Regions from separate parts of the Streptomyces sp. NBC_01384 genome, predicted to be linked through region 2. Evidence: riboswitches for the same ligand, from Rfam matches in the RefSeq annotation. Region 2 holds a riboswitch; the other holds the start of a gene.
What was found. A riboswitch is a leader RNA that binds a small molecule or an ion and turns the genes downstream of it on or off. The one in region 2 is predicted to bind S-adenosylmethionine.

Region 1 (5,731 bases), 2.7 Mb from region 2:
CCCCGCTTGACGTCGCTGAGGGCGCCGCGCAACTTACGGTGAAGCGATTCGGCTTCCTTCTTCGCCGACTCCAACTCCGTACGCAACCGCTCGGTTTCGGCCCTGGTCTGCCCGCGCGCCTCCGCGAGCTCCTCGCGCAGCCGCTCCAGCTCGGCCCGGCTCTCCTCGTCGGCCCGCTCGGCGTCCGCCCGCAGGGCCTCCTCGCCCGCCGCGGTCACCAACTTCACCCAGCCGACGGGGCGCAGCACATAGGCCGCGGCCGCCACGTCCAGCGGATCCGCGGCCGGTGGCGGCGCGCCCGAGTCGAGGGCGCCGGCGAGCTCCGGCTGCGCCTCTCTGAGCTTCTCGGCGATACGCTGCCTGAACAGCGGGTCGGTCTCCAGCGCGGCAGCCATGGCGTTACCGGCGAACTTCGCCCGCCGGTTGGGAGCGAACCGCGCATACTGCCGCAATTGGGCGGGCAATTCGGCGATGGTCAACCCGCCGAACCCGTCCGACACGATCTGCACGACACGTCGGCGCACGCCGTCGGGCAGCGGACGGTCGAGCACCTCAGCGGTGCCGTCGTCCGGCTCCCCGCCTGTGGTCTCCACCATCCGTCACCCCAATGTCTGTGCGGGGCCCGCTCCCTCAGGAGCCGGCGCCCGGCCTGTCCACCAGTTCCACCTGATCCACCGCGTTGCACCAGCGGCAGCGCACCGACTCGATGGTCTCACTGACCACCTCACGCTCCTCGACGTTCGGCTCACCGGCGAGGTCGAGGTGCACATACTCGACGACCTTGGAGGAGCGGGTCACGTCGAATCGCGTGAGGTTGCCGCAGAGCATGCAGCGCCAGCGAGTCTCGGCGGTCGGCAGGGGAACCGTCATGTGGCAGTCGCTTTCCTTCTAGTGTCCGTCCAGCGCCAGTCTCTGGTGCGTGTGGCTCGTTACCCTACGGCCTGGCGGGTACTCGACGCTCGGCCGTCCACGGCGGCGAGGCACTCTGTGCACATCGGTCCGGTTACGTCATGCTCTGGTCCATGATCAGCAAACGGGGTACGACAGTCGGCAGAGCGATGCGGGGTCAGTCCGCGCCGGTGGCGTACGGGCTGATCATCCTGTGCTGTCTGATCTTCCTGATCGGCCCGGCCTCGGGACTCAATCCGGGGTACGGCACCGGGGACGAGCTGCTGGTCGCCCAGCGTGCCTACTTCCGGCGCTGGGGCGTGATCCCCGCCGAGCTCCTCGGCGGGACCCCGAGCGCCCTGCTCACCCCGGCCACGGCCCTGTTCATCCACGGCAGCTGGCTCCACCTCCTGGGCAACATGCTCTTCTTCTATGTGTTCGGGGCGATGACCGAGGAACGCATGGGCCACGTCCAGTTCGCCGTCTTCTACGTGGCCTGCGGCTATCTCGCCCTGCTGGGCTACGCGATCGCGAACTCCACCTCCGAGCAGACCCTCGTCGGCGCCTCAGGAGCGATCTCCGCCGTCCTCGGCGCGTTCCTGTACCTGTTCCCCAAGGCCCGGGTGACCAGTCTCTTCCCGTTCCTCTTCTTCCTGCCGCTGCGCTTCCCCGCCTGGGTGGTGCTGCCCTTCTGGGCGACCCTTCAGTGGCTGGCGGCGGGCCGCAGCCCCTCGGGTCCCGGGGTCGCCTATCTGGCCCACCTGGTGGGCTTCTCGGTGGGCTTCGTCTACGCGTGGGTGCGGTTCGGTCGGCCGACTAGAGTGAAAACCCCAGCAGCAGCACCCGAGGGAGAAAACCAGCCGTGATCACCGCGATCGTGCTCATCAAGACCAGCGTGGACCGGATCCCCGAGATCGCCGAGTCGATCGCCGCGCTGGACAGTGTCAGCGAGGTCTTCTCCGTCACCGGCACATACGACTTGATCGCCATGGTCCGGGTGAAGGCCCACGACGACCTCGCGGACGTCATCCCCGGCAAGATCAGCAAGATCCCCGGCGTCGAGGCGACGGACACCCACGTCGCGTTCCGCACGTACTCCCAGCACGACCTGGAGGCGGCTTTCGCGATCGGCCTCGACAGCTAGGTAGGGGTGAGTAGGCGCGGGTGAGTGGGGAGCGGAGCCCAGGAAGAGGGTGCCTGACCCCCCACGCGCCGTCCGCCGTCTTCAGACCGCGGGCACGCAGCGGCCGTCCTCCGTGCGGTAGCTCCACCGCGCGCCGTCCCGGACCAGTTCCTTCACGGCCCGCACGAAGCGCTCCACATGCTCGTCCGGCGTACCGGCCCCGAAGCTGACCCGGATCGCGTTGAGGGACTTCTCCCCGGGCGCCGCCTCGGGCGCCCCGCACTCACCCTGCGTCCCCGGGTCGCTGCCGAGGAGCGTGCGCACCAGCGGGTGGGCGCAGAAAAGACCGTCGCGCACCCCGATGCCGTACTCGGCGGAGAGCGCCGCGGCGAAGTGGGAGCTGTTCCAGCCCTCGACGACGAAGGAGATGACGCCGACGCGCGGGGCGTCGTCGCCGAAGAGGGAGAGGACGCGCACGGCGGGCACCTCCGCGAGCCCCTCCCGTACCGCACGGATCAGCTGCTGCTCGCGCGCGAGAAGCGTGTCGAAGCCGGCCTCCGTGAGCGCCTTGCAGGCGGAGGCGATGGAGTAGGCGCCGATCACGTTCGGCGAACCGGCCTCGTGCCGGGCCGCGCTCTCGTGCCACTCCACGTCCACTCCCCCGTCCCTGCGGCGCGTGACCTGGCGGCTGGCGCCGCCGCCCGCGAGGTACGGCTCGGCCTCGCGCAGCCAGTCGGAGCGGCCCGCGAGGACGCCGGAGCCGAAGGGCGCGTACAGCTTGTGTCCGGAGAAGGCGACCCAGTCGACGTCGAGGTCGCGGAGGGACACCGGGTGGTGCGGGGCCAGCTGCGCGGCGTCGAGGACGATGCGGGCGCCGTGCGCGTGCGCCGCGGCGGCCAGCTCGCGCACCGGCCACAGCTCGCCGGTGACGTTCGAGGCGCCGGTGACGCAGACGAGGGCCGGGCCGTGGGGGTCGCGGCCGGCGAGGGCGCGCTCCAGGGTCGAGACCGCCTGCTGGGGGGTGCGGGGCGCGTCGAGGTACGTGACCCGCGCGTCCTTCCACGGCAGCAGCGAGGCGTGGTGCTCGGTCTCGAAGACGAACACCTGGCAGTCGGCCGGAAGGGCGGCGGCGAGCAGGTTGAGCGAGTCGGTGGTGGAGCGGGTGAAGACGACCTGGTCGCCGTCCCGGCAGTCGAGGAACTCGCCGACGGTCCTGCGGGCGTTCTCGAAGAGATCGGTGGACAGCTGGGAGAGGTACCCGGCGCCGCGGTGCACACTGCCGTAGTACGGGGCGTACGCGGCGACGTCGTCCCAGACCCGCTGCAGGGCCGGGGCGCTGGCGGCGTAGTCGAGCGCGGCGTAGGTGACCTCGCCACCGGTGACGAGCGGAACGGTGACATCTCGCCCCAGAACGGACAGAGGGGCACAAACGGACTGGTCGGCGGCAGCGGTGGAGACAGACATGGCGAGCTCCTGTGAGAGGCAGGCGGAATCGCTGCGCGAGCCGGGTACACGGGGGGGTACGGGAGTACGCCAGTACGGCTCAACGCAGGAAAAAAGGCAAAGGGGGTATGCGGAGGCGGGGCTCTACGCCCTATCGCATTCGCTTGCTCACAGAAGGCTCCCTCGAACGACCAGGACCCCTGGACTGTGTCCACTCGAAAGAGGGCGAGGGGTCCGCGCTTGCCGTAGACCTCACTGCCTACGACCTGGTCTTCACCCGGGGCACCCCGCCACGGACGGAGGGTTGCCGGACAGCCGGCCGGGGCCTCATGGCTGTCGCTCATGACCTTGTGCAGCATCCTGCCACACGGTCTTCCCCCCGCAACCCCGGTGTCCGGATAGCGGGACGCCAGGAGGGGCGCAGCGCCCCTGGCGGGGGTCTGGGGGCGGAGCCACCAGGGATGGGACGGGCAGAGGCGGCGGGGGCGCAAACCTGGCCCCCGCCGCACGCCTAGGCGTTGCTGATCTCCACCCAGCGCTCCAACGTCCGCTTCGCCGCCCCCGAGTCAATGGCCTCCGCCGCCTTCGCCATCCCGCCCCGCAGCTGCTCCGCGAGCGGTGCGTCGGTCGGGGACAGGGCGACCAGGGCCGCCGCCGAGTTCAGCAGCACCGCGTCCCGTACGGGGCCCGTCTCGCCGTTCAGCAGGCGCCGGGCGATGTCCGCGTTGTAGGACGCGTCAGCCCCACGCAGCGCCTCCACGGGGACGAGATCGAGGCCGACGTCCCGCGGGTCGAAGCGCTCCTCGGTGATCTTGCCGTCGCGGACGATCCAGACCCGGGACGTCGCGGTGGTGGTCAGCTCGTCCAGGCCGTCGTCGCCGCGGAAGACCAGCGACGAGTTGCCGCGCTCGGCGAAGACACCCGCCACGATCGGCGCCATCCGGGCGTCCGCGACCCCGACCGCCTGCGCCCGCACCCGCGCCGGGTTCGTCAGCGGACCGAGGAAGTTGAACACCGTCCGGATCCCCAACTGCCCGCGCGCCGCGGCCACATGACGCAGCGCCGGATGGAACTTCACCGCGAAGCAGAAGGTGATCCCTGCTTCCTCGGCCACCTCGGCCACCCTCTTCGGGGTCAGCTCCAGATTGACGCCGAGCTTCTCCAGGACGTCCGAGGCGCCGGACGCGGAGGACGCGGCCCGGTTGCCGTGCTTGACGACCTTGGCGCCGGTCCCGGCGATGACGATCGACGACATGGTGGAGATGTTCACCGTCTTCGCGCCGTCACCGCCCGTACCGACGATGTCGACGGTCTCCCCCGGCACCTCGATCACGTTCGCGTGCTCGTACATCGTCCGCACGAGCCCGGTGATCTCCTCGACCGTCTCACCCTTGGCCCGCAGCGCCACCACGAACCCGGCGATCTGCGCGTCCGTGGCCTCGCCGCTCATGATGCGGTCCATCGCCCAGGCCGTGTCGTCCGCGCTCTGGTCGCGGCCGTCGAGCAGGCCGTTCAGCACCACGGGCCAGGAGCGGGCCGCCGCGGTGTTGCCTCCAGCGGGGTTCACAGCGCTCATGGTCGCTCCTGGGTTCGTAGATTCGTACGTGCGTGGACGTACACGGGTGGACTCACCCCTATGCGCAGGGGCGAGTCCACCCTATCCAGCCGGAGGGACGGCAAAGAGCCCCCGTCCGGGCATTGGACGGGGGCTCTTGCCGTGGCGATCAACAAGGACCGGCCAGCCGGCCGGAAGATCAGTGGTGGCCGTGGCCGCTCGTGATCTCCTTGTACTCGTCGACCGTGGGCTTGGGGATCTGGCTTTCCTCCCCGTAGAAGCCCTCGCTGAGCTTGGCGCGCAGCCTCTCGGTGCCCTTCACCTTGCGCTCGACACCGTTCTCGTCGACCGTCGGGCCGATCTCGGCGGGCTTGTACTGCTCGTGCGCGGTGAGCGTGTGCAGGGCCTCCTGGCCGAGCGGCTCGTGCACCTCGATGAACTCGCCGTGCGGCAGCCGCTTGATGATGCCCGACTCGCGGCCGTGCAGCACCTTGTCGCGGTCGCGGCGCTGGAGGCCGAGGCAGATCCGCTTGGTGGCGAGGAACACGATGACCGGCACGACGAAGAAGCCGACGCGCACGAACCAGGTGATCGAGTTGATCGACAGGTGGAAGTGCGTGGCCCAGATGTCGTTGCCACCACCGACGAGGAGGACGAAGTACCAGCTGATCCAGGCGGCGCCGAACGCGGTCCGGGTCGGGACGTTGCGCGGGCGGTCCAGG
Region 2 (5,731 bases):
TACCAGCGTCAGGTGGTAGTCCTGTACGACCACCACCGCGCCGTCGGCCGCCTCGACGGCCAGCGCCTCGGCGAACGCGCGGTTGTACGCCTCGTACGACGCCCACTGACGGCGGAACTCCACGTCGAAGACCGGCTCCAGCGGGGTCTGGTACAGCATGTGGTGGACGAACCACAGCACGGAGTTCGCGATGCCGTTGTACGCGTCCGCGTGCACCTCGGCGTCGATGTCCAGCATCCGTACGCCGTCCTCGGCGACTCCGCGCCGGACCGCCTCGCGGTCGCCGTCGCCGAGCGCCGAGCACACCCACAGGGCGCCCGCCTCCGGCCCGATCGCGGAGAGGCCCGAGACCAGCCCGCCCCCGCCGCGCTTGGCGTGGAGCGAGCCGTCCTCTTGGACCTCGTAGGTGACCGGCCCGCGGTTGGATGCGACGAGGATGCCGTGGGCGCCTTGCTTTGAAGCGGGGGAAGCCATGCCTCGAAACCTAGCCCGGCGTCGAAACGCTCAAACGTTCCCTTCAGCCGTATGCCGTCTGCGGGCCGGTGGGGGTTTGTCGCGCCCACGCGGCGGAGCCGCATATGTCACAGCCCCGCATATTCCACAGCCCCGCGCCCCTACCGGGGCGCTTTCACGCTGCCCTTCGTTTCTGGTACTCGGAGATTTCGACCATCGGCGGACGTTCCTCCGTGTCCACCGAGTAGGTGCGCGGCTCGAAACCGTCCTTGCCCCGTTCGAACTGGGTGAGGGCCGGGCGGATGAGGTGGCCGCGGGCCAGCCGGAGCTGGGCGGTGCGGTAGATCGCGGCGGACATCCGGCCCAGCGCCTGCCCGTCCTGGTGGCGGTGCTTGCGTACACCCACGTCGACCTGGGCGAGCGCGTCCAGGCCCACCAGGTGCAGGGCGTCGACGAGCATGCCCAGCTCGACGCCGTAACCGACGGGGAAGGGGAGCTGTTCGAGCAGCGAGCGGCGGGCCGCGTACTCCCCGCCGAGCGGCTGGACGAAGCCGGCCAGCTGCGGCCAGTGCATGTTGAGCAGGGGGCGGGCCATGAGTTCGGTGACGCGGCCGCCCTGACCCGCGGCGCCGCCCAGCGGACGGTCGTACATCCCCTTCACGAGGTCCACGCCCGGCTCGGTGAGCAGCGGCCCCACGATCCCGGAGACGAAGTCCGACGAGAACTCCCTCAGGTCCGCGTCGATGAAACAGACGATGTCCCCGCTCGTCACCAGGAGCGAGCGCCACAGCACCTCGCCCTTGCCGGGCACGGTCGGGATGCGCGGCAGGATCTCGTCCCGGTGCACCACTCTCGCGCCCGCCGCGGCGGCCACCTCGGAGGTGCGGTCGGTCGAGCCCGAGTCGATGACGACGATCTCGTCGACGAGGGGCACCTGCTGCATCAGGTCGTGGCGGATGACGGCGACGATCTCACCGACCGTCTCCTCCTCGTTCAGCGCGGGCAGCACGACACTCACCGAGGAGCCCGTGGCCCGTTTGGCGGACATCAGTCTGTGGAGCGGGCGGTCGGTCACGGACCAGGAGCGGTTGTTCAGCCAGCGCTCAACTTCCTTCAGCACAGTCTGCGGCTCCTCACTGTCTGATCACCCGGTGTCACGGTGTGATCCGTCTCGCGGTTCGGACGACTATCTCAACTGTCCTGGCCTTCGGTTACAGTCTTGAACAACGCGGATGACCATCGCATGTCGTAGATCACTCGCGGACCGTCGCACCACACGCATCACCCGCACGACACAACCGAATACCGCTCATCCAGAGGGGCAGAGGGATACGGCCCGATGAAGCCCCGGCAACCCTCCAGCTGGTTCCTGTCACATCGCTGTGGCGAGGCTCCCGGCTAGGGAAGGTGCCAAATCCGTCTCATGGCGAAGTGCGTCGTGAGGAAGATGAGGAGAAAGGGCCTCGCCTCCATGGCTGCGCAGACAGTTGCAAGCACCACGAACTCCGTCGCGGGCGACACCGACACTGACACCGTAGCCGGTGTCGATCTCGGACCCGCCGCCGCGCTTTCCTGCCGCGAGTGCGGACACCGCGTGCCGCTCGGCCCGGTTTTCGCCTGCGAGGAGTGTTTCGGCCCGCTGGAGATCGCGTACGACTTCTCGGCCTACGAAACCGAAGAACTCCGCAAGCGCATCGAGTCGGGCCCCGCGAACATCTGGCGGTACGCGCCGCTGCTCCCCGTCCCGGCCGACGTCGCCGACAAGCCGAACATCAACCCCGGCTGGACCAAACTCGTCAAGGCCGACAACCTCGCCCGCGAGCTGGGCGTCGAGGCCGGCAAGCTCTTCGTCAAGGACGACTCCGGCAACCCGACGCACTCCTTCAAGGACCGGGTCGTCGCCCAGGCCATCGAGGCCGCCCGCGCGTTCGGCTTCACCACGCTCTCCTGCTCCTCCACCGGCAACCTCGCCGGCGCGGTGGGTGCCGCCGCCGCGCGCGCCGGCTTCCGCTCCTGCGTGTTCATCCCGCACGACCTGGAGCAGGGCAAGGTCGTCATGGCCGCGATCTACGGCGGCGAGCTCGTCGGCATCGAGGGCAACTACGACGACGTGAACCGCTTCTGCTCCGAGCTGATCGGCGACCCGGCCGGCGAGGGCTGGGGCTTCGTCAACGTCAACCTGCGGCCGTACTACGCGGAGGGCTCCAAGACCCTCGCGTACGAGATCTGCGAGCAGCTCGGCTGGCAGCTCCCCGACCAGCTGGTGATCCCCATCGCCTCCGGTTCCCAGCTCACGAAGATCGACAAGGGTCTGCAGGAGCTGATCAAGCTCGGGCTGGTGGAGGACAAGCCGTACAAGATCTTCGGTGCCCAGGCCGAGGGCTGTTCGCCGGTGTCCGTCGCCTACAAGGCCGGCCACGACGTCGTACGGCCCCAGAAGCCGAACACCATCGCCAAGTCGCTCGCCATCGGCAACCCGGCCGACGGGCCGTACGTGCTCGACATCGCGCGGCGGACGGGTGGGGCCGTGGAGGATGTGAACGACGAGCAGGTCGTCGACGCGATCAAGCTGCTGGCGCGCACGGAGGGCATCTTCGCGGAGACCGCCGGTGGGGTGACCCTCGGGGTCACGAAGAAGCTGATCGAGAACGGCCTGCTGGACCCGACGCTGACGACCGTCGTTCTGAACACCGGGGACGGTCTGAAGACGCTGGACGCGGTGGCCGGCACGGGGCTGACGGCGACCATTCGTCCGAATCTGGACTCCTTCCGAGAGGCCGGGCTCGCGTAGGGCTTGGCCCGGAGGGCTGTTTTCTACGCTGCGGACCGGTGGGGGGCCGGTCGCGCCCATGCGGCGGAGCCGCATATTCAGCAAGGCCCTGCGCCCCTCTGGGGCGCTACCCGACCGGAGGTCACAAGGAATGAGCGTCAACGTCCGCATCCCCACCATCCTGCGCACCTACACCGGTGGCCAGGCCGAGGTGACGGCCGAGGGTGGGACCCTCGGTGAGGTCATCGCGGACCTGGAGAAGAACCACACGGGTATCGCCGCGCGCGTCCTGGACGACCAGGGCAAGCTGCGCCGGTTCGTCAATGTGTACGTGAACGACGACGACGTCCGCTTCGAACAGGGGCTGGAGACGGCGACGCCGGACGGCGCGGGCGTCTCGATCATCCCCGCCGTCGCCGGCGGCTGACCGCCACGCATCCGATTACGTACGGTGAGATAGTTACCCTTGGTAATGCCAATCACCGAGAGTTCATCGAATTGCCCCCTCCGCGAGAGAAGCGGAGGGGGCAATTCAGTATGGTTGAGCGCGGTAGAGTTGGGGAACCCGCTGCACTTCGCATGCCGGGCGCATATGAGTTCGCGCCCGAGGTCCGGCAAGAAGTAGCCAAAGTCCCCCGCCTTTTTGAGCCGTTTATGGCATTTATGGGGCCCGACTTGCCCTGAAACTTCACAAATTCTCCCCATATTCCCGATCGACCGTGCCCGGAATTCTCGTCCAATTGACCTGTTGCAGACGGCAGTTGGACAGATACATTCAGCCGCGGTCGACGCGTTCCGGCGCACACCCCCAACCGTTGGGGGGTGAGGTCTGACCCGGGTCCGCGAAGTGCGGTCCTGTGCAAGGGCCAGTAATAGGGGAGTTAGGCATGGCTCAGGGCACCGTCAAGTGGTTCAACGCGGAGAAGGGGTACGGCTTCATCGCGGTCGACGGTGGTGCGGATGTATTCGTCCACTACAGCGCGATTCAGATGGACGGCTACCGCACCCTGGAAGAGGGCCAGCGGGTCGATTTCGAGATCTCGCAGGGTCAGAAAGGGCCGCAGGCGGACATGGTCCGACTGGCGACCGGCTGAAGCACGCGCCGACTGACTGTTCGACGTGACGAAGGGCTCGTATCCCCATGGGGTGCGGGCCCTTCGGTCTGCCCCTTCGGTCTGCCCGTTCGGTCCGTTGTTCGCCTGTCGTCAGGTCGGCTGTTCGCCTGTCTTCAAGGGGTTCTCATCTGCGGATCAAGGGGAGCCGCTTGCACTCGGCAGGGGCGAGTGCTAATCATTGGCGTTAGCACTCTGATGGTGAGAGTGATAACGAGGACCGGGTCGGTGAGGCCCGCAGGCCAGGTGGGGCAAGGAACCACGAGGCAGGCAGGCCGTCCGTCGCGGGCGCCAGCGCGGTCCGGAGCAATCCACCCCAGTCCGGGAGGACCACTTCACATGGCCAAGATCATCGCGTTCGACGAGGAGGCACGGCGCGGTCTCGAGCGCGGGATGAACCAGCTCGCCGACGCCGTCAAGGTCACCCTTGGCCCCAAGGGCCGCAACGTCGTCCTCGAGAAGAAGTGGGGCGCCCCCACGATCACCAACGATGGTGTATCCATCGCCAAGGAGATCGAGCTCGAGGACCCGTACGAGAAGATCGGCGCCGAGCTGGTCAAGGAAGTCGCCAAGAAGACGGACGACGTCGCCGGTGACGGTACGACCACGGCCACCGTTCTGGCCCAGGCGCTGGTGCGCGAGGGTCTGCGCAACGTAGCCGCCGGCGCCAACCCGATGGCCCTCAAGCGCGGTATCGAGAAGGCCGTCGAGGCCGTCTCCGGTGCCCTGCTGGAGCAGGCCAAGGACGTCGAGACCAAGGAGCAGATCGCTTCCACGGCCTCCATCTCCGCCGCCGACACCCAGATCGGCGAGCTCATCGCCGAGGCGATGGACAAGGTCGGCAAGGAAGGCGTCATCACCGTCGAGGAGTCCCAGACCTTCGGTCTGGAGCTGGAACTCACCGAGGGTATGCGCTTCGACAAGGGCTACATCTCGGCGTACTTCGCCACCGACATGGAGCGTATGGAGGCCGTCCTCGACGACCCGTACATCCTGATCGCCAACTCGAAGATCAGCAACGTCAAGGACCTGCTGCCGCTCCTCGAGAAGGTCATGCAGGGCGGCAAGCCGCTGCTGATCATCGCCGAGGACGTCGAGGGCGAGGCCCTGTCGACCCTGGTCGTCAACAAGATCCGTGGCACCTTCAAGTCCGTCGCCGTCAAGGCGCCGGGCTTCGGTGACCGCCGCAAGGCCATGCTCGGCGACATCGCCATCCTCACGGGCGGCGAGGTCATCTCCGAGGAGGTCGGCCTCAAGCTGGAGAACGCGGGTCTGGACCTGCTGGGCCGCGCCCGCAAGGTCGTCATCACCAAGGACGAGACCACGATCGTCGACGGCTCCGGCTCCGCCGACCAGGTCGCCGGCCGGGTCAACCAGATCCGCGCCGAGATCGAGA

Region 1: it holds a riboswitch for S-adenosylmethionine, as region 2 does, so the genes downstream of both, OG747_RS11740 (aminotransferase class V-fold PLP-dependent enzyme) here and thrC (threonine synthase) in region 2, are expected to answer to the same signal.

The regions. Positions count from the first base shown of each region.
Region 1 covers NZ_CP109559.1:2,602,996-2,608,726, forward strand. The annotation lists gene OG747_RS11720 (NYN domain-containing protein) at 1-596, opposite strand, end outside; gene OG747_RS11725 (hypothetical protein) at 631-870, opposite strand; gene OG747_RS11730 (rhomboid family intramembrane serine protease) at 1,023-1,754, shown strand; gene OG747_RS11735 (Lrp/AsnC family transcriptional regulator) at 1,751-2,032, shown strand; gene OG747_RS11740 (aminotransferase class V-fold PLP-dependent enzyme) at 2,114-3,475, opposite strand; SAM riboswitch class IV at 3,686-3,802, opposite strand; gene trpD (anthranilate phosphoribosyltransferase) at 3,966-5,030, opposite strand; gene OG747_RS11750 (cytochrome bc complex cytochrome b subunit) at 5,209-5,731, opposite strand, start outside.
Region 2 covers NZ_CP109559.1:5,289,916-5,295,646, forward strand. The annotation lists gene OG747_RS24450 (trehalose-6-phosphate synthase) at 1-474, opposite strand, end outside; gene OG747_RS24455 (glucosyl-3-phosphoglycerate synthase) at 629-1,573, opposite strand; SAM riboswitch class I at 1,760-1,907, shown strand; gene thrC (threonine synthase) at 1,925-3,244, shown strand; gene OG747_RS24465 (MoaD/ThiS family protein) at 3,375-3,650, shown strand; gene OG747_RS24470 (cold-shock protein) at 4,111-4,317, shown strand; gene groL (chaperonin GroEL) at 4,675-5,731, shown strand, end outside.